DNA from 3 places in the Plantactinospora sp. WMMB782 genome. Region 3 is predicted to be linked to each of the others. Evidence: riboswitches for the same ligand, from Rfam matches in the RefSeq annotation. Region 3 holds a riboswitch; each other region holds the start of a gene.

Region 1 (6,938 bases), 1.2 Mb from region 3:
AGTGCACTAGCGCGGTACGCCGCGGACGGCGAGTTCGAACTCGGGGCGGCGCAACGAGGCACCGAAGACCGGACCACCCGGTTCGAGCAGCCGGCCCGCACCGAGGCTGTCCAGCAGGACGGCGTCGTACCCGATCCGCTCGACGACCTCGGCGACCAGGTCCGCCGCACCCTTGTCGTCGGCGGCCACCCCGAGTGCGCGCCGCTCCGGGTGCCCCGCCGGTCGGCGCTCCTCCTCGAGTTGGTGGTAGCCGGCGTGGTTGAAGGTCTTCACCACCGTCGACCGGTCCAGCCGGTGCGCCACGATCTCGCTGCTGCCGTACCGGGGATCCTCGAAGAGCGCCTGTACGCCGTCGGTCGGCGGCCAGTAGTTCATCGTGTCGACGACCAGCTTGCCGGCGACCAGTCCCGGGTCGAAGTCCGCGAACCGGTGCAACGGGATCGCCAGCACCACGAGGTCGGCATCCCGTACCGCGTCGGCGGCCCAGCGCGGCTCGGCGCCCGGCACCAGGATCTGGGTGATCAGGGCGATCCGCTCCGGGTCACCGGAGGCGGCGATGGTCACCGGATGACCGGCGGCGACGGCGACCCGGGCGATCACCGGCCCGACGTGTCCGGCGCCGAGTACGGCGATCCGGGGCAGCTGCGATCCGGTCATGACCGGGGAGTTCCCACCGCGCGGGTGGGGGCGTGGTGGCGGCGCGGGCCGTCTCGCAGTTCCCGCACGGCCGCCCCCCATCTCGTTGACGCGTCAATAATAACGGCGCTCCCGGGCCGGTCCGCCGCTATCCCGGGTCCGGCCGCTCGGCGAGGTCCGGGTCCGGCCGCTCGGCGAGGGCCGGCGCGGTGAACCGGAGCAGCCACTCCGGGCCGCGCCCGGTCAGCCGGACCACCGCCAGCGGCGCCACCTCCAGTCGCCAGAACACCGCGACAGGCAGCCGCAGGGCGCGGACCAGCGCCGCCCTGACCACCACCGGATGCGTGACGGCGACGATCCGCCCGCCCCGGTCGCGCTGCCCGGTGAGCCAGCGGCCGACCCGGTCGAGCAGCGACTCGACCGACTCGCCGCCGTGTGGAGCCGCGTGCGGCGTACCGAGCCAGTCCCGCACGGCGTCCGGCTCCCGGGCCACCACCTCGGCCAGCGGCAACCCGGTCCACCGGCCGTAGTCGCAGTCCGCCAGTCCGGGCTCGGCGGTCGGGCGCAGGCCCAGCGCGTACGCGGTCTGCCGGCCGGCCTCGGCCGGAGTGCTGAGGCAGGCGTCGATCCGGTCGCCGAACGGCCCGCGCCGCCCCGGCCCGGTGCCGGCCAGCGCGCGGGCCGCCGCCAGGCCGCCCCGATCCAGGCCCTCGCCGCCGCCGCCGAAGACCGCGCGGCGCAGCGCGGCGGTGTGGGCGTGGGCGACCAGGTGCAGGTCGGTCGGGCTCACCGCCCGGCCGGGGCCCGCACATCCTCCGGCAGGCCCGCGGAGCGCACCGGTCCATCGGGTGCCGGCCGGCGATCCCGGTCCCGCCGCCATCCGAGTGAGATGGCGAAGAGCAGGCCGATCCCGGTCCAGAGCACCAGCTGGGTGCCGAGGGAGGCGAGCCGGAACTCCCAGAGCAGGGTCGCCGGGAAACCGTCCGGCACCTCCGCGAAGGACGGCAGCACGGTGTAGCCGACCGCCGTGACCAGCAGGAAGCCGCCGACCGCCGCGGCGGCCCGGATCGGGTACGAGGCGCGTCCGGGGACCGAGCGGTGGGCGAGGGCGCCGGCCCAGACCGCCACCAGGCCGAGCAGCACCAGCAGCAGGTAGCTGCCGGTCCGCTGGTCGATGGTGTCCGGGTTGCCGACCGCCGGCGGGTTCGGCGGGTACTTGACGAACGGCACGACGACCACGCCGAGCAGCGCCGCACCGGCCAGCAGCAGGGCCGCCCGGCCGTCGTCGGCGGTGCGGAGTCGACGGCGCAGCAGGACGTACCCGGTGGCGAGCAGGCCGCCCATCGCGACACCGAACAGCCCGGTCGCCAGAAAGAGACCGGCGCGCTGGCCGTCCCGGCCGACCAGTTCCTCGGCGTGGTGGTCGGCCTCGACCCCGGGTGCGGAATGGGTCGCCTGTTCCTCGATCGCGATCGCGGCATCGATCCGCGGCTCGCCGACGAGGTAGGCGAAGGTGCCGGCGATCAGACCGGCGACCAGGCCTGCGAGCAGGCCACGCAGCAGTACGGACAGGAACGTCGGCACGGCGGGCAGCCGGTCAGTGGCAGGGTACGCCGAGCAGGTGCCGACCGTCGTGCGTCAGCTCGTGCAGGAACATGCCGCTGCGCGAGACCGCGCCCTGGTCGAACGCGACCAGGTAGGCCAGCAGGGCGAGTACGGCGACGACGGCGAGGGCGGTCCACAGTAGCCGGGCGGAGCCGGCCGGCTGGACGAGCGGGCGGGCGGGGGCAGGACTGGACATGCGCGAAGTACCTCCTCGGGGATGACGCGTCCCCGTCGACAGGCTGCGACGACCGAGCGTCCTGGCTCGCGGCACCCCGACCGGGGTCGGGACCGCTCACAGTGGCGCGACCGCACCGGATTCCCACCGGCTTCCCTCATGTCGCCGCAGATGGCGAGTCGACGGTAGCCGGACGACGTCAGGCCGGTCAACCGGCCCACGACCACGACCGGGCCCGGCACCGGACCGGTGTCGGCGGTCACGGCCCGGCGGGCGCGGGGTTGTCCCGGCCGGAGGGTGCCGATACCGTCGCGCCGTGACGAACCGGGTGCTGCTGCTCGGCGGCACCGCCGAGGCGCGGGAACTGGCCGCCGCGCTGGTCGGTCGGCCCGACACCATGGTGGTCTCCTCGCTGGCCGGGCGGGTCGCCGACCCCCGGCTGCCGCTCGGCGAGGTCCGGATCGGCGGGTTCGGCGGGCCGGAGGGGCTCGCCCGCTGGCTGGTCGAGCACGCCGTCGACGCACTCGTCGACGGCACCCACCCGTACGCCGCCCGGATCCGCTCCTCGGCGGTGCTGGCTGCCGGGTCGACCGGGGTCCCGTACCTGCGGTTGGAGCGTCCCGGTTGGACGGCGGGCCCCGGGGACCGGTGGCACCGGGTACCGGATCTCGCCGCCGCCGCCGACCTGGTGCCCCGGCTCGGTCGCCGGGCCTTCGTCACCACCGGGCGGCAGGGGCTGGCCGCCTTCCTGCACCTGACCGGCGTCGAGCTGCTGGTCCGGGTGGTGGACGAGCCGACCGTCCCGTTGCCGGGCAACGTCACGCTGCTGCGCGACCGCGGTCCCTACCAGCTGGCGGCGGAACGGGAACTGCTGCTCGCGCACCGGATCGACGTGCTGGTCAGCAAGGACAGCGGCGGGACGTACACGATGGCGAAGCTGGCCGCCGCCCGCGAGCTGGGGCTGCCGGTGGTGCTGGTGGACCGGCCGGCGCCGATCGCCCTGCCGGCCGTGGCCGCCGAGGTGGCCGCCGCACTGGCCTGGCTGGAGACGGTACTGGCGCCGGCCCGCCCCGACGCGCCGCCGACCGCCCCGGCCGACGGTGGTGCGACCGTCGGCGTCCCGGCCGACGGCGGTCAGCCGGGATAGCTGCGGGGGGTCCAGACCACCGTCGAGCCGTCCGCCCGCCGGTCGGTGCGGGTGGTGGAGGAGCCGACTATCAGCAGGCATCGCATGTCCACGTCAGCCGGATCGAGTTCGGCGAGCGCGACGACGGTGATCCGCTCCCCCGGCCGGCCCACGTCCCGGGCTATCACCACCGGCGTCTCGGCTGCGCGGTGCCGGAGCAACACGTGCCGGGCCGCCTCGACCTGCCAACGCCGGCTGGCCGAGGCCGGGTTGTAGAGCGCCAGCACCAGATCGGCGGCAGCCGCCCCGGCCAGCCGCTGCTCGATCACCGCCCACGGCTTGAGCCGGTCCGAGAGCGAGAGCACCGCGAAGTCGTGACCGAGCGGGGCACCGATCCGGCTGGCCGCCGCCTGCGCGGCGGTCAGTCCGGGTAGCACCCGCACCGGGACGGCACCGAACCGCTCGTCCGAGGTGGCCACCTCGAGCACCGCGGTGGCCATCGCGAAGACTCCCGGATCGCCGGAGGAGACCACGGCCACCCGGGCACCGGCCAGGGCGAGTTCCAGGGCGTGCCTGGCCCGGTCGAGTTCGACCTGGTTGCCGGAGGTGTGCCGGTGCTGTCCGGGGCGGTGCGGCACCCGCTCGACGTACGGGCCGTAGCCGACCAGGTGCTCCGCCTCGCGCAACGCCTGACGGGTCTCCGGGGTCAGCCAGCCGCTGCCGGCGGGGCCGAGGCCGACCACGGTCACCGCGCCGACCGGCGGCCCGACACCAGCGGCCGGCACCCCGACACCGCTGTCCGGATCGGCGCCACCCTCCCCTTCCGCGCCACCCTTCCCTTCGGACCCGTCAGGGCGGGCGGCCGGACCAGTGCCGGTCTCCGTCCGGGACCCGCCGAGGCGGGCGGCCACGGCGTCACCGGTGGGACTGGTCAGCACGGCGAGCGAGAAGTACGGCACCCCGTCCGGGTCGACCTCGGTCAGCGGCAGTTCCCGGCCGGCCGGGGTGGTGGCCCGCTCGACGTACCAGGCGTCGGCCAGCCGTCCGGCGTCGGCGAACGCCTCCGTCACCTGCGGGAACGTCCGCCCGAGTTTGAGTACCGCGGCGGCGTCGGTGTCGGCCAGCCGGCGGGTCAGCTCGTCGGCCGGCAACGTTCCGGGAAGTACGGTGAGCACCTCGTCCCGCTCGACGAGGGGCCGGCCGAGTACGGCGGTGGCGGCACTGATCGAGGTGACTCCGGGTACCACCTCGGCGGGAAACCGGTGTGCCAGCCGCTCGTGCAGGTACATGTAGGAGCCGTAGAACATCGGGTCGCCCGCGCAGATCACCACCACGTCCCGGCCGGCCGACAGGTGCTCGGCGAGCCGCTCGGCGCTGGCGTCGTAGAACTCGGTGATCGCCGCCTCGTAGCCACCCGGATGGTCTGTCGTCTCGGTGGTCACCGGGTAGACGAGCGGTTCGGTCAGCTGGCCGTCCCGCAGGTAGGGTTCGGCGGTGGAGCGGGCGATGCTCCGGCCGTGCCGCGCCGAGTAGTACGCGACCACGTCGGCTGCGCCGATCAGCCGGGCGGCCTTCACCGTCACCAGTTCGGGGTCACCCGGACCGACACCGACACCGCGCAGCGTGCCCGGTCGCCGCCCGCCACCGCCGGCACCCGGCAGCTCGCCCTCGATGACACCCGGCCGGTCGCTGTCGTCGGCATCCGTGCCGCCGCCCGATGTCCCGGTGCTCATTCGACCTCGCTCGCGATCGCGTTGACCGCGGCGGCGGTGACCGCGCTGCCGCCCCGTCGACCGTGCACCACCAGGTACGGGATGCCGGCGCCATGCTCGGCGAGCGCCCGTTTCGACTCGGCGGCCCCGATGAACCCCACCGGTACGCCGACGATCGCCGCCGGCCGCCCGGCGCCCTCGTCGATCATCTCCAGCAGCCGGAACAGCGCGGTGGGGGCGTTGCCGATCGCGACCACGGCCCCGTCGAGCCGGTCGCGCCAGAGTTCGAGGGCGGCCGCGCTGCGGGTGGTGCCGAGCTGCCGGGCGAGGTCGGGGACCTCCGGGTGGCGCAGCGTGCAACGCACCTCGTTGTCCCGGGGCAGTCGGGCCCGGGTGACCCCGGCGGCGACCATCACCGCGTCACAGAGAATCGGTGCACCGGCCCGCAGCGCGTCCCGGCCGGCGCGGACCAGGTCCGGGGCGGCCTCGACGTCCCCGACCAGGTCGACGCTTCCGCTGGCGTGGATCATCCGGACCACCACCGGGACGATCTCCGGCGGCAGGGCGGAGAGGTCGGCCTCGGCCCGGATGGTCGCGAACGACCGCCGGTAGATCTCCGCACCGTCGCGGATGTACTCGTAGCTCACGTCTGCCTTCCTGCCCGTGCGGCCAGGGCGGCCGCCGGGGTGCCGGGCCGGCTGGTCCCGCCGGCCTCGATCCGGTATCCGCTGCCGGTGGCGACCGCCAGCACTGCCGGTCCGGCCGGACGCCCACAGTGGCGCTCGCAGCCCACCACGTGCACCGGAAGGAGCCTGCCCCGTACCGGGCCGGTCGCGGTCACTGCCTCGGTGACGTCCCGCCGGACGTCGGCGAGGGCGCTGGCGCAGCCGGGCCGGCCGGTGCAGGCGGTCACCCCGAGCCACGGCGAGGCCGGGTCGAGCAGCAGACCGGCCGTGACCAGCCGGCCGACGATATCGGGTCCGGCGGTGTCGAGCACCAGGCTGCGCCAGGGGGTGACGATGATCTCGTCCGAGTCGGCCAGGTCGGCGAGCAGCTGGGCCTGCTCGGTGGTGAGCCGGCCGAGCCGGACCCCGGCCACCACCACGCCGTCCCGCCGGGCGCCGACCACCGGCGCCGGATCGGTGCCGTCCGGCGGCGCCGCCGTCGCTGTCGCCGAGGTGCACGGGGACGGGTCCGGCGCGGCGGTGCGGGCGGACGGGGCGAGTGCGGCGGTGACCAGGGCCGGGCCGTCCGGGAGGTCCGCCAGCCGCCACAGGTCCCGGCGGTCGCCGCGCAGACGCAGGAAGGCTCGGGCGGCCGCGATCAGCAGCGGCACGGCGCCGTCCGGGCCGGCGCGTAGCCCGGTGTCGGTGCCGGCCAGCCGGAGGATCCCCGAGCCACCGGTCCAGCACAGGTCGGCGCCGAGCGTGCTGACGTCGTGCCGGCCGTCGTCGAGGGCGAACAGGAACCGGCCGCTGAGCGAGGCCAGGTCCGCCGCACCGCGCAGCGCCGCGTCCAGGTCCCGCACCATCGGGCGTACGTCTAACCGCCCGGCCGGGTCCCGTCCGCTGAGCGGGGAGGCGAGCAGGTTGCGTACCCGCTCGTGGGTGGCGGTGGGCAGCAGACCGGCCCCGGCGACCCGGTCGGCGACCCGGCGTACCGAGGAGTCGTCGGCGAGGCGGCG
Region 2 (6,938 bases), 130 kb from region 3:
GGCCCGTGTCGCTACGTACGGATCGCTTGCTGAATTACCCGATCGACGCCTGTTCCCGAGGGGAGATTGCGGCAGGGCGACTGCCGGGAGCTGTCAGCGGGTGGTGCGCGGCTCCGGCAGCACGAGTGGTGTTCCGGTGGTCGGATCGACGATGACGCGGGCCCGTACACCGAACACCGTCTCGACCAGTCGCGCGTCGACGACCTCGGCGGGCGGACCCTGGGCGAGTACGGCGCCGTCGCGCATCGCGACGATTTCGTGGGCGTAACGGCAGGCCATGTTGAGGTCGTGCAGCACGGCGACGACCGTGCGGCCGGCGGTGTTGAGGTCGGTGAGCAGGTCGAGGACCTCGAGTTGGTGGGCGAGGTCGAGGAAGGTGGTCGGTTCGTCGAGCAGCAGCAGGTCGGTGTCCTGGGCGAGGGCCAGGGCGATCCAGACGCGTTGTCGCTGGCCGCCGGAGAGTTCGTCGACGGGTCGGTCGGCCAGGTCGGTGACGCCGGTGGCGGCCAGGGCGGTGCTGACCGCCTGTTCGTCGGCGGCCGACCACTGCCGCAGCCACGTCTGGTGCGGATGTCGTCCCCGGGCGACCAGGTCACCGGCGGTGATGCCGTCCGGGGCGACGGGCTGCTGCGGCAGTACGCCGATGCGGGCGGCGACCTCGCGGGTCGGCAGCCGGTGGATGTCGCGGCCGTCGAGCAGCACCGTGCCGGTGTCCGGGCGGAGCAGTCGGGCCAGGCCGCGCAGCAGCGTGGACTTGCCGCAGGCGTTGGGTCCTACGACGGCGGTGATCCGGCCGGGCGCGATCCGCAGGTCGAGGCCGGTGACCACGGTGCGGCCGTGGTAGCCGAGGCCGAGCCGGGTGGCGCGTAGTTCGGTCATTCTGTCCTCCCGACGCGGTTGGCTCTGGCCAGCAGCCAGACGAGCAGCGGGGCGCCGAGGACCGTGGTGAGCACCCCGACGGGCAGTTCGGTCGGGGCGAGGACCCGGCGGGCGGCCAGGTCCGCGCAGCCCAGCAGCGCGGCACCGACCGCGGCCGAGGTGACCAGGGCGAGGCCGCGCTCGCGGACGAGGCGGCGGGCCAGTTGCGGCGCGGCCAGGGCGACGAACGCGATCGGGCCGGCCGCCGCCGTCGCCACGGCCGCTAGGACGACCGCCGTGGCGAGCAGCCCGACCCGGGCCGGTTCGGCTCGGGTACCCAGGGCGAGGGCCAGGTCGTCGCCGAGTTCGAGGGCGCGCAGCGACGCGGCCAGCCGCAACGCCACCGGCAGCAGCACCGCCACCGCGAGCACCACCGGCAGTACGTGCCCCCAGGACCGGCCGGCAAGGCTGCCGGAGAGCCAGACCGCGGCCTGCTCGGCGGTGTAGACGTTGGCGGTGTTGAGCAGGTACGCGGTGACCGACGTGAGCATCGCGGTGATTCCGATGCCGACCAGCACGAGCCGGTACCCGGTGACGCCACGGCGCCGGGACAGCAGATAGATCGCCACGGCGGTGGCCAGGGCGCCGGTCAGCGCGCCGAGTGCGACGGTGGCCGGGCGGGCGGCGACGATCACGACCAGGAAGACCGCCACGGTGCCCGCGCCGGCGTTGATACCGATGATGTCCGGGCTGGCCAGCGGGTTGCGTACCACGCGCTGCACGATCGCCCCGGCCAGGCCGAACGCGGCACCGACGGCGATCGCGCCGAGCGCGCGGGGCAGCCGTAGGTGAAGGATCACGTAGGAACTGCGGCGGGTCGTGCCCGGGCCGCCGGAAAGCACGGCGAGGATGTCGGAGACCGGCAGCGGGTAATCACCCAGGGTCAGCGAGGCCACCATCGCGGTCAGGGCGACGACCAGCGCGACCACGGTGACCGCGACGGCCCGCGCATCGACCCGCGCCGAGCGGCCGGCGATCCGCAGGACTTTCACAGCTCGGCCAGCCTGCGGCGGCGTACCAGGGCGACGAAGAACGGCGCGCCGGCGATCGCGGTGACGATCCCGGCCTGCAACTCCTGTGGCTTGGCCACCACCCGGCCGAGCACGTCGGCGGCGAGCAGCACCACCGGCGCCAGCACCGCCGCGTACGGCAGCAGCCACCGGTGCGCCGGCCCGACCAGCGCCCGCGCCATGTGTGGCACCGTCAGCCCGACGAACGCGATCGGACCGGCCAGGGCCACCGCCGTGCCGGCGAGCAGCACCACCGCCAGGGCCGCGGTCGCCCGGCCGGCGGCCAGCCGCTGCCCGAGCGAACGGGCCATGTCGTCGCCGAGCGCGATGGCGTCCAGCGCCCGCACCGACATCGCCGCCAGCACCGCCCCGGCGGCGAGGAACGGCAGCGCGGCTCCGATCACCGAGATGTCCGCCGCGGTCAGCGCGCCCACCGACCAGTACCGGTAGGAGTTGAACGTGTTGACGTCCAGCAGCGTCAGCGCCGTGGTCAGCCCGCCGAGCAGGGCGGTCGCGGCCGCACCGGCCAGCGCCAGCTTCACCGGGGTGGCCCCGCCGCGACCCAGCGAGCTCAACGCGTACACCCCGGCGCCGGCCAGCGCCGCCCCGGCGAAGGAGAACCACACCCAGCCGCCGAAGGTGTGCACGCCGAACACGGAGATCCCCAGCACCACACTGAGCGCGGCGCCCGCGTTGACCCCGAGCACCTCCGGCCCGGCCAGCGCGTTGCGGGTCAGACCCTGCAACAGGCCGCCCGCGACGCCGAGGGCCGCACCGGCGAAGATCCCGACGAGGGTACGGGGGATCCGCAGGTATTGCACGATCCGCTGCGCGTCCGAGCCGTCCGGACGCAGCAGGGTGTCGAGGACCGTGCCCGGGCCGATCGTCTCGTTGCCGACCAGCAGGGACCCGCACACGGCCGCCGTCAGCACGACGACCGCCCCGGCCAGCCCGGCAGCCCGAGCGTTCAGAACCGTTCCGGGTGCAGCAGCTTCGCCAGGGTCGCCACCGCGTCGGCGTTGCGCACCCCTGGCGTGATCTCGGCGAACGTCACCGCGTAGATCCGGCCGTTCCGGATCGCCGGTACGTTCGCCAGCGCCGGGTCGGACCTGAGCCCGTCGATCACGCTCTGCGCGCCGTCCGGGCCGATGTCGGCGCCGCAGCAGGCCGGCACCACGATCACCTCCGGCTTGCGCTTGATCAGCTCCTCGGTGCCGATCCGGGCCAGCCGGCCGGGTACGTCGGCGAAGACCTGGGTGCCGCCGGCCTTCTCGATGATCGTGGTGGCCACGTCCTCGGTGCCGAAGACACGCAACTCGCCACCGCCGGGCCGGTTCAGCATCGCCACCGTAGGCCGCCGCACCCCGGTGAGCCTGCTCTCGACGTCGGCGACGGTCTTCCTCATCGAGGCGACCAGCGCCTCGGCGCGAGACGTCGCTCCGAGAACCCGCCCCAGGTCGGTCAGGTCGCCGTAGACGCCGTCGAGCGAGACGTCGTTGTCGGCCAGCGACTTCTGGCCCTGCCCGTCCGTGGTCGGGCAGTACTGGGTGAACAGGTACGAGCCGATGCCGATCTTCTCCAGCTCGGCCCGGGTGCCCAGGCCCTCGGTGGTGAAGGCGCCGGTGAAGCCGGAGACGACGAAGTCCGGGTCGAGCCGCAGCACCTCCTCGCGGCTCGGGTACTCCTCCGGGTAGTACGTCGGCTTCTGCTCCTTCGGCTGGAACTGCGCGGCGTACTCGGGCAGCAGCGGATTGTCGAGGTAGGCGGCTCCGACCAGCCTGTCGCCGGCGCCGAGCGCGTACACCGCTTCCACGCCGTTGTGGAACGCCGCGAAGATCCTGGCGGGCGGGGTACCGGTCGGTACCCCGACACCGCAGTTGGTGACGGTGGCCGCGCCGCTGCCGGAGCCCGCCTCGGGTTCGGCGTCGCCGCCGGCACAGCCGGACAGGGCGACGAGCATGACGGACAGTGGCGCGGCAACGCGCCAGGACATGAGGGACCGCACAGCGCGCACGCGCATCGCAGACCGCCTTCCAGCACCTCGTGGACGGGTCGTCGGTGCCGTGGCCGGTTTCCTGGCTGACGGGCGGTGCGCCGCCGGCCGGCCTTCCCAGGCGAATCGCGCCCAGTGACCTCGTTGCCCGACGAGGGCCGACGGCTGTCCCGTTCACAGTGGCGAGGGCCGCGCCGGTTTCACACCGGCTTCCCGAACACCACGGCGGGGCCCATGCTAATCGCCCCGGTGGGGAGTCCCGTCCGGGCGGCATCCGGCGAGGCGCGGGTCACGTCGGGAACCACCGTGGTGTGCGGGCCGGCCGACGCGGGACAGCGCGGCGCGCAGCCCCGGGATGTCCCCGCCCCGGACAGAGGCGGAGGGCCCCACGCAGAGGCGAAGGGCGGCTTGGCGCGGGCGGCGCGGTCGGCGGAAGCGGAGGGTGGCCGCGCCGCCGCCGTTCACGGCTGAACGGACGTGTCGAGCTGGCCTCGGCCGAGCAGCACCAACCACGTTCCGCCGGCGACCGCCATCAGCAGGCCGGCTCCGACGGCGACGAGTCCGGGCGGAAGCCGGTCCACCAGGATGCCGCCGACCAGGGACGACAGGGCCAGGGCTGCGGTGGCGGTGGCGGTCCACAGGGACATGAGCCGGCCGCGCATCGCGTTGTCGGCGTGGCGCAGCAGGACGGCGATGGCCACCGGACCGTACAGGACGTCGGCGGCGGCGGCGACGGCCCAGCAGGCGAGGGCGAAGCCGACCACGGGTGCCAGCCCGAACGCGCTGGTGGCCAGGCCCTCGCAGAGGCAGGAGAGGCCGAGTACCGTCAGTTGCCCCCGGGCGGGCAGCCGTTGGATGCGGGCGGCGGCCGCCAGCAGGACGGCGGCTCCGGTGACCCCCTGCACGGCGTAGAACCAGCCGACGCCCCCGTTGCCGAGCTGGTAGGTGCGGGTGGCGAGGAAGGTCATGGTGACGATCGTCGCGCCGAGGCCGAGGCAGAACACGGCCTCGACGGCCAGCAGGGCGCGGATCTGCCGGTGCCGCAGCGCGTGTCGGATGCCGGCGACGAGGGCGGTCAGGATGCCGTCCTTCCGGGCGCTGCCGGTGTCGCCGTGACGCTGGCCGCCTCGGGCGCGCAGGGTGCACAGGGTGGAGACGGCGAATGACGCCGCGTTGATGACGAAGGCCCAGCGCCAGCCGAACAGGGTCACCGCGGCCGCTCCGGCCAGGCCACCCACCGCCTGGAACAGCAGTCCGTTGACCTGCACCAGGGCGCCGAACAGCACGTACTCGTCGGGCTCGACGAGGCTCGGCATCCAGGCGTTGCGGGCGGCCTGGAAGGTGAAGCTCGTCGCGGCCGAGACGAATGTCAGCGGATAGACCAGCCAGATCCACCGGGGACTGTCGGCGAGCAGGAACGCGGCGGCGAAGCCGGCGAGGGCGAGGTCGGTGACGACCATGAGGGTGCGCCGGTCCATCCGGTCGGCGAGGACGCCGGCGAAGCCTCCGATCAGGACGCCGGGCAGGTACCGCAGCGCGAGGGTGGCGCCGGCCGCGACGCCGGCGCCGGTGTGCTGGTAGACCATCGCGAACACGGCGACAGCGCTGAACCAGCCCCCGCACACGCTGATCAGGTTGCCCAGCCACAGCCAGCGGAACTCGGTGCGGGCGGAGAGGACGCGGAGCAGGCCGGGTGCGGCGACGGCGGTCACGCGCCGAGCTTAGTGAAATCGAACTCCATAACCAAGGGTGTTGACAACCATTTTCAAGTACTGGCATGGTGGAGCCGGTCCACGGTCGGTGATCGGGGGCTAACCGACGGAGGGAGTGGCTGTGCTGGTGCGACGGCGGCTGCTCGGCCTGCTGGCCGAGGCGCCCGGACCGGTCGCCGTCACCGTCGCATGTGCCCTGGCCGCCACCGGTGCGGCCATCGCGATGGCCGTCGCTCTCGCCGAGGCGCTGCGCCGGGCGGCGGACGGCCAGGCCGTCGGGCACCTCGCCGCCCCGTTGGCGGTCGCGGTGCTCGCGGTCGCCGCCCGCAGCATGCTGCTGTGGGTACGCGACCTCGCCGCGACCAGGACGGCCGCAGCGGTGAAACTGCGACTGCGTGACAGGGTGACCCGCCGGCTGCTGGAGCTCGGTCCCGGTGGGACGGCGGGCCGCCCGGTCGGCACCATCCACACCGCCGTCGCCGACGGTGTGGAGGCACTCGACGCGTACGTCGGCTTCTACCTGCCGCAGGTAGTGGTGAGCGTCACCGGACCGGCGCTGGTCGTGGCGGTGCTGGCCGTCGTCGACCCGGTCAGTGCGGTGATCGTCGGTGTCGCGGTCGCGCTGTTGCCGCTGGCGCGGCCGGTGTTCCGCCGCCTGCTCGGTCGGCGCGGCAAGGCGCACTGGGCGGCGTACGAGGCGTTCGCCGTCAAGATGCTCGACGCCCTCTACGGCATGACCACGCTCAAGACCCTGGGTGCGAGTGGCCGGCACGGCGAGCGGCTGCGGGCGGAGGCGGCCCGGGTCTACCGGGCGACGATGCGGGACCTGGCCGCCTCGGCGACGGTGTACGTCGCCACCGCGCTGATCACCACGGCCGGAACGGCGTTGGCGGTCGCCGTCGCCGGGCTGCGGCACGCCGACGGGGCGGTGGACGCGGCGGCCGTACTGCTGGTGCTGCTGCTGGCCGCCGAGGCGTTCCGGCCGCAACTGGAGTTGCAGAACTACTGGCACGAGGGGTTCTCCGGAATGGCCGCCGCGGACGGCATCTTCGCGCTGCTCGACGCGCCAGCGCCGGTCGGCGAACCAGCCGAGGCGCGGGCGGTGCGCGGGGACGGCGGACCGGTGCAGGTGCGGTTCCGGCAGGTCAGCTTCACGTATCCCGGCTCCGACCAGCCGGCGGTGGTGGAGGTGGACCTGACCCTGCCGGCCGGCCGCACCACCGCGCTTGTCGGGCGTTCCGGTGCCGGGAAGTCGACCCTGGCCGCCCTGCTGCAACGGTTCCACGACCCGAGCAGCGGTGCCGT
Region 3 (6,938 bases):
CGACGATCCGCAGGGCCAGCGGCAGGCCCCCGCACAACCGTGCCAGCGTCATCGCGGCTTCCGGCTCGGCGTCGACCCGGCCTGCACCCACGATGTGGGCCAGCAAGCACACCGACTCCGTTTCGATCAGCGGTCGCAACCACAGTCGGCGTACCGACTCCAGCCCAGCGAGGGTCGGCCGGCTGGTGATAAGTGTCGAGCAGTCGCGGCCCGCCACCAGCAATGGGCGGACCTGGTCTTCCGTGGCCGCGTCGTCCAACAGCACCAGCATCCGCCGTCCGTGGAGTAACGTCCTGGCCAGAATCGAGCGCTCCGCGACGGCCACCGGCATGCGGTCCGCAGACATCCCCAGCGCGGACAACAATCTGCCCAGCGCCTCGCTCGCCGCTATCGGTCGCTCATCGGTGCCGTGGAGGTCCACCGCCAGGCAGCCACCGGGAAACACCGGAGCCAGCCGGTGCGCAGCAGCCACGGCCACCGCCGTTTTACCCACTCCCGGATATCCGACGACGGCCACCAACCGGCCGGCCTCGACCCGTGTCCGCAACCACTCCAGCTCCGGCTCCCGTCCCACCCGGTCCACGATTCCCGGCGGCAGCGAACACGACGCCGTCTCGTCCCACCCCCGTGGTGTCCGCCGCCGACCTACCCTCGCCGCTATCAGAAACAGTTCCCGATTGCCACCTGCAAGCCCCAACGCGTCCGCCAGAACGTCCGCCGACCGCCGGTACGCCGCCCGGGCCCGGCCGCGCTCGAGGTCCCGCAGGGCCCGGGTGCTCATTCCCGACGCCTGCGCCAGTTGTGCCTGCGACATCCCGGCTGCGCGCCGATACTGCAACAACAAGGTCCCGAACGGCGATGGGCCTCCGACGGGCGTGTCCGCCGTCTCGCCGAGGGAAAGGACGTTGCCGTCGGATTCTGCGGCCATGGGGTGACTCTCTTACCACAGGTTCGCGGTCTGTGGACAGCGACGTGCACTCTCCGAAACACGGCCGCGCGCCGGACGCTGCGCCACGTGCCGCGACGTCCGTAGCGGTGACAGAGGTGCCCGCTCGTGTTCCTGTCTCACCGGGCGGCCCTGGCCCGCATGGTCATGCGCGTACGGCGCGTATGGCCGCATCGAAGATCTCGGTCGGGTCGCCCTGCCCACCCCGGCGGACCCAGACCTCGGTGGCGGTGTCCAGGCAGGCCAGGGCGCAGGAGACGATCGCGTGGGCGGCCGGGTCCGGGACCCCGCCGGGGGCGCGACCGAGTCGCCGCTCGACCTCGGGGACCAGCAGGTCGAGCCAGCCGAGCCGTTTCTCCAGGCGGCGGGCCCGCAGGGCGGGGGTGTGCAGGAACATCTCGGCGATCCGAAACACCCGCTCGGACGTGTTGGCGGGGTCGTCCGCAAGGACCTGGAGCGCGGCGCGCAGCGCCTCCCACGGCCCCTCCTCGGCGGGCCGGTCACGGAGCGCGGCTTGCACCGCGCGGCCGGCATTGAGCATATCGCCGAGGACGATGTCCTCCTTGGTGCCGGCATAGCGGAACAGTGACCGCGGCGAGATGCCGGCCTCGGCGGCGATCTGGTCAGTGGTGGTGGCGTCGAAGCCCTGATTCACGAAGAGCCGCATGGCGGCTTCGCTGATTTCCCGTTCGACCGCGCGCCGGTTCCGTTCTCGCAGGCTGCCTCGTTCCACCATGCAACAACCATACCGCTTCTGGCAGAACAAGCTAATCTGGCAGACCGTGCCAACTTGGCGTAGGGTGCCGGGCATGACTGCTCCGCAGCACCATAACCAGACCGTCCTGATCACCGGCGCCAGCTCCGGCATCGGCGCGGCGTTCGCCCGCCGGCTCGCCGCCCTCGGCTCCGACCTGGTCCTCACCGCCCGCCGCGCCGACCGGCTGACCGCACTCGCCACCGAACTGCGTACAGCGCACGCCGTCAAGGTCACACCGATCCCGCTCGACCTAAGCATCGAGGCGCCCGGCGCCGCACTCGCCACCGAACTGAACCGGCGCGGCATCGCACTCACCGCCCTCATCAACAACGCCGGGCACGGAAGCTGGGGCCGCTTCCACGACGACGACCCAGCACGACTACGCCACATGATCGCGGTCGACGTGGGCGCGGTCGCCGACCTCAGCCGCGCCTTCATCAACCCGCTGCGCGAACGCGGCACCGGCTACCTGCTCAACATCACCAGCGTGGCGGCCTACGCCCCGGTACCAAACCAGGCCGCCTACTCGGCCGCGAAAGCGTTCGTCCTCAGCCTCACCGAATCGCTCTGGGCCGAGTCACGCGGCAGCGGCCTACGCGTGCTCGCCTTCGCGCCCGGTGTCACCCGCACCGAATACTTCGACGTCGTCGGCACCACCGACGCCACCGGCGGGGCCGCCTTCCAGACACCCGAGCAGGTGGTCACCGCCGCCCTGCGCGTCCTCGGGCGCCGCAACCCACCGCCGAGCGCGATCTCCGGCTGCGGCAACCAGGCACTCGCCCTCGCCAGCAGGCTCGTCACCCGGCGCCTCACGGTCACCCTCGCCGCAACCAACACCCTACGAAACCGGCAATGACGAGAGCGGGGGCCGAGGGTGCGTGGCGTACACGAGGCGGTGCGAGAGGGCAAGCGTGACCGGGAAGTCTCGGGCACCGCGCAGGTTGGACTGGTAGTCCATGCCACCAACGATGATCAACAGCCGGGGGTTGACCGACAGGACCGCGTTGCCGCCCCGGATCGCCGCCGCCCGCCAATCGGTGAGCGGGTCGCCGTCGCCCCAGGTGGGGGCCAGACCCTGACTGGGATCGGGGCGGATCTCGTTACGTAGCTCCGCGCCGATCACATGCGGCCGGTGCCGGTAGCGGGCCACCATGAACTTGCAGTCTTCGGTCCACGCGGACTCCGGGTACTGCGGGGTGTGCCACAACCCGTCGCCGTGCGCCTCGTCGCAGCACCAGTTGCCGCGGCTGCGATGGTTGTTCGGGATCACCATGAGCCCGTGGCGGCCGAGTTCGTCGACCACCGCGTCAAAGATCGGCAGTGCTTTTGAGCCGTAGTCCCAGCCGCCCATGCGTCTCCCGTCAACTCCCCGGCCGCGAGCGCGTTGATTCTCGCGGCGCCCTGCTGTAGGCGGTCCTCGGCTGGCGGGGAGATTTCGGCCAGAACGTGTTGTGGGTGGTCGTGATCCTGGGGGTGCCGGTGCTCGCAGGATGAGTCAGCTCGTGGCGAGCAGGCACCGTACTGTCGGAGTCCGCCGCGCGGTGGCACAGCCCTGAGACCGGGGGCGGGCCAACCCACCGATCTTGTCATCGCCGCGAATCCGTCTCGGTAGTAGCCGGAGCGACATCGGGTCGCCGACTCGTCGGTGACTGCCTCCGGGGAATTTCCGTCGTCCTGCCCGTACGATGGTCGGTGGTGCTGGTTCGTCCCGGTCGTGAGGCCGGGGCGTCGTAAGAGGGAACCCGGTGCAAGACCGGGACTGCCCCGCAGCGGTGAGTGGGAACGACCGCCGTCAACAGAGCACTGGACCGACTCCGGTCTGGGAAGCGACGGCCAGTAGGCGACCATCCGTGGTCACGCCCGCGAGTCCGAAGACCTGCCCGCACCGCGCACACCGCCGGTGTGCGCCGTCGACGGCCTCTCGGGAGGGTCGGGCGGAAGCCGGTGCCGCACCGTGCCCAGCCTTCCCCCTTTTTCCGGGTGTCCGTCGGACGCTTCGAGGGAAGGACACCGTCAGGTGAACACCGCATTCGGGCAGAGCACCGTGCTCGGCTATCCGCGCATCGGCGCGAACCGGGAGCTGAAGAAGGCCGTCGAGGCCTACTGGGCCGGGAGGATCGACGCCGCCGCGCTCGAGGAGACGGCAGCGGGCCTGCGGGCCGAGGTGTGGCAGACGCTGCGCAACGCCCGGCTGGACGCGATCCCGTCCAACACGTTCTCCTACTACGACCACGTGCTGGACACCGCCGTCGCCGTCGGCGCGGTCCCGGACCGGTTCGCCCGGCTCGGCCTGTCCGAGCTGGACACCTATTTCGCGATGGCCCGGGGTGTGGACGCCGAGCCGGCGCTGGAACTGACCAAGTGGTTCGCCACCAACTACCACTACCTGGTGCCGGAAATCGACCCGGACACCACGTTCACGGCGAATCCCGCCAAGGCGCTACGCGAACACGCCGAGGCCGCCGCGCTGGGCATCAGCACCCGTCCGGTGCTGGTCGGTCCGGCCACGTTCCTGCTGCTGGCCAAGGGTGCCAACCCGTTCGCCCGGCTCGACGACCTGGTCGGCACCTACGCCGCGATCCTCGACGCCCTCGCCGAGGCCGGCGTCGCCTGGGTGCAACTGGACGAGCCCGGCTACGTCGCCGACCGCAGCCCGGCCGAGATCGACGCGCTGCGGCGGGCGTACACCCGGCTCGGCCAGATGAAACACCGTCCGCAGATCTTCGTCGCCAGCTACTTCGGTGAACTCGGCGACGCCCTGCCCGCACTGCTGGACACCCCGGTCGAGGCGATCGGCATCGACCTGGTCGCCGGGCCGGGCAACCTGGAACGACTCGCCGCCGCCGGACCGCTGCGGGGCAGGACGATCGTGGCCGGGCTGGTCGACGGCCATAACATCTGGCGTACGGACCTGCGCGCGGCCGTGGTCACCGGGGCGACCGTCGCCGGGCTGGCCGACCACGTCGCCGTCTCCTCGTCCTGCTCGCTGCTGCACGTGCCGGTCGACCTGTCCGTCGAGACCGACCTCGACCCCGACCTGCACGCCCGGCTCGCGTTCGCCCGGCAGAAGGTCGACGAGGTCGTCCTGCTCGGCCGGGCCCTCCGCGACGGCTCCGCACACCTGCCCGCACCACTACCAGCCGTCCCCGCAGCGTGGCGGCATGACGATGTCCGGACCCGGCTCGCCGCACTTCGACCGACCGACCGGCAACGGGGCGACTACGCCACCCGGGCCGAGCGTCAGCAGCAGCGGCTGAACCTGCCGGAACTGCCCACCACCACCATCGGCTCGTTCCCGCAGACCGCCGAACTGCGCAAGGCTCGTGCCGCACTCCGCACCGGCACTCTCGACGATGCCGGGTACGCCGAGCGGATGCGCGCCGAGATCGAGCACGTGATCCGGCTTCAGGAAAAACTGGGTCTGGACGTGCTCGTGCACGGCGAGCCGGAACGCAACGACATGGTGCAGTACTTCGGCGAGCAACTCGACGGGTTCGCCGCCACCGCGCACGGCTGGGTCCAGTCGTACGGCTCCCGCTGCGTCCGCCCGCCGATCATCTACGGCGACGTTGCCCGCAAGGCCCCGATGACCGTCGCCTGGTCGACGTATGCCCAGTCCCTGACGGGCAAACCCGTCAAGGGCATGCTCACCGGACCGGTCACCATCCTGGCCTGGTCCTTCGTCCGCACCGACCAGCCCCTCGCCGCCACCGCCGACCAGGTCGCCCTCGCCCTACGCGACGAGTGTCACGACCTGGAGGCCGCTGGCATCCGGGTGATCCAGGTCGACGAACCGGCGCTCCGGGAGACCCTGCCGCTGCGCACGGCAGATCAGCCGGCGTACCTGGACTGGGCTGTCGGTGCCTTCCGGCTGGCGACCAGCGGCGTCGCCGACGACACCCAGATCCACACCCACCTCTGCTACTCCGAGTTCGGCGAGGTGATCACCGCGATCGACGCCCTCGACGCCGACGTGACCAGCATCGAGGCGTCCCGCTCCAAGATGGAGGTCCTCGACGATCTCGCCGCGATCGGCTACCGCCGGGGCGTCGGCCCCGGGGTGTGGGACATCCACTCCCCCCGGGTGCCGCCGCACGACGAGGTCGTCGAATCGCTGCGCCGGGCCGTCGCGGCCGTACCCGCCCAGCGTCTGTGGGTCAACCCGGACTGCGGGCTGAAGACGCGTGGCTACTCCGAGGTCGAGGCGTCGCTGCGGCACCTGGTCGCAGCCGCCGCCGAGGTCCGCGGCAACTGACAACACCATGCCGGGCGGGCCCTCCGCAGCGCCCGCCCGGCCTGATCCTGGAGTGTCATGTGAACGTCGAAACGACTGCTTTCCGCGCCGCGATCGAGGCGGTCCGCGCCGTCGAGCCACGCATCGCCGACGCGATCGTCGAAGAACTGCACGACCAGCGCGAGTCGCTGAAGTTGATCGCCAGTGAGAACTACGCCTCACCAGCCGTGCTGCTGGCCATGGGTAACTGGCTGTCCGACAAGTACGCCGAGGGCACCGTCGGCCGCCGCTTCTATGCCGGCTGCCGCAACATCGACACCGTCGAGGCGGTCGCCGTCGAGCACGCCAAAGCCCTCTTCGACGCCCCCTACGCCTACGTTCAACCGCATTCCGGCATCGACGCCAACCTCGTCGCGTACTGGGCGGTCCTCGCCGACCGGGTCGAGGTGCCGTACCTGAAGAAGTTCGGGAAGCGTCAGGTCAACGACCTCAGCGATGCCGAGTGGGCCGAGTTGCGCACCGCGTCGGGTAACCAGCGGATGCTCGGCATGTCCCTCGACGCCGGTGGACACCTGACCCACGGCTTCCGACCCAACATCTCGGGGAAGATGTTCGACCAGCGCAGTTACGGCGTCGACCCGGCCACCGGCCAGATCGACTACCCGGCGCTGCGGGAGATCGCCCGCGAGTTCAAGCCGTTGGTCATCGTGGGCGGCTATTCGGCGTACCCGCGGAAGGTCAACTTCGCGACGCTGCGGGAGATCGCCGACGAGGTCGGCGCGACGTTCATGGTCGACATGGCGCACTTCGCCGGCCTGGTCGCCGGCAAGGTCTTCACCGGCGACTACGATCCTGTCCCGCACGCGCACATCGTCACCACCACCACACACAAGAGCCTGCGTGGCCCGCGCGGCGGTGCGGTCCTGGCCCAGCCGGAACTGGCCGACCAGGTCGACCGTGGTTGCCCGATGGTCCTCGGCGGTCCGCTCGGCCACGTCATG

Evidence for each region. Region 3 has a riboswitch for cobalamin ahead of metE (5-methyltetrahydropteroyltriglutamate--homocysteine S-methyltransferase). Riboswitches for the same ligand answer to the same signal wherever they lie in the genome.
Region 1: it holds a riboswitch for cobalamin, as region 3 does, so the genes downstream of both, ACN28A_RS28560 (CbtB domain-containing protein) here and metE (5-methyltetrahydropteroyltriglutamate--homocysteine S-methyltransferase) in region 3, are expected to answer to the same signal.
Region 2: it holds a riboswitch for cobalamin, as region 3 does, so the genes downstream of both, ACN28A_RS34545 (ABC transporter substrate-binding protein) here and metE (5-methyltetrahydropteroyltriglutamate--homocysteine S-methyltransferase) in region 3, are expected to answer to the same signal.

Annotation. Positions count from the first base shown of each region.
Region 1 covers NZ_JBMHMC010000007.1:5,939,293-5,946,230, reverse strand. The annotation lists gene ACN28A_RS28575 (NADPH-dependent F420 reductase) at 7-657, opposite strand; gene ACN28A_RS28570 (histidine phosphatase family protein) at 785-1,426, opposite strand; gene ACN28A_RS28565 (CbtA family protein) at 1,423-2,220, opposite strand; gene ACN28A_RS28560 (CbtB domain-containing protein) at 2,234-2,437, opposite strand; cobalamin riboswitch at 2,472-2,614, opposite strand; gene ACN28A_RS28555 (cobalt-precorrin-6A reductase) at 2,733-3,563, shown strand; gene ACN28A_RS28550 (precorrin-2 C(20)-methyltransferase) at 3,551-5,275, opposite strand; gene ACN28A_RS28545 (precorrin-8X methylmutase) at 5,272-5,901, opposite strand; gene ACN28A_RS28540 (precorrin-3B synthase) at 5,898-6,938, opposite strand, start outside.
Region 2 covers NZ_JBMHMC010000007.1:7,278,138-7,285,075, reverse strand. The annotation lists gene ACN28A_RS34560 (ABC transporter ATP-binding protein) at 94-879, opposite strand; gene ACN28A_RS34555 (FecCD family ABC transporter permease) at 876-1,910, opposite strand; gene ACN28A_RS34550 (FecCD family ABC transporter permease) at 1,907-2,860, opposite strand; gene ACN28A_RS34545 (ABC transporter substrate-binding protein) at 2,896-3,888, opposite strand; cobalamin riboswitch at 3,977-4,161, opposite strand; gene ACN28A_RS34540 (MFS transporter) at 4,383-5,633, opposite strand; gene ACN28A_RS34535 (ABC transporter ATP-binding protein/permease) at 5,755-6,938, shown strand, end outside.
Region 3 covers NZ_JBMHMC010000007.1:7,143,649-7,150,586, forward strand. The annotation lists gene ACN28A_RS33910 (NB-ARC domain-containing protein) at 1-928, opposite strand, end outside; gene ACN28A_RS33915 (TetR family transcriptional regulator) at 1,092-1,757, opposite strand; gene ACN28A_RS33920 (SDR family NAD(P)-dependent oxidoreductase) at 1,756-2,559, shown strand; gene ACN28A_RS33925 (glycoside hydrolase family 5 protein) at 2,542-3,054, opposite strand; cobalamin riboswitch at 3,386-3,601, shown strand; gene metE (5-methyltetrahydropteroyltriglutamate--homocysteine S-methyltransferase) at 3,721-5,958, shown strand; gene ACN28A_RS33935 (glycine hydroxymethyltransferase) at 6,018-6,938, shown strand, end outside.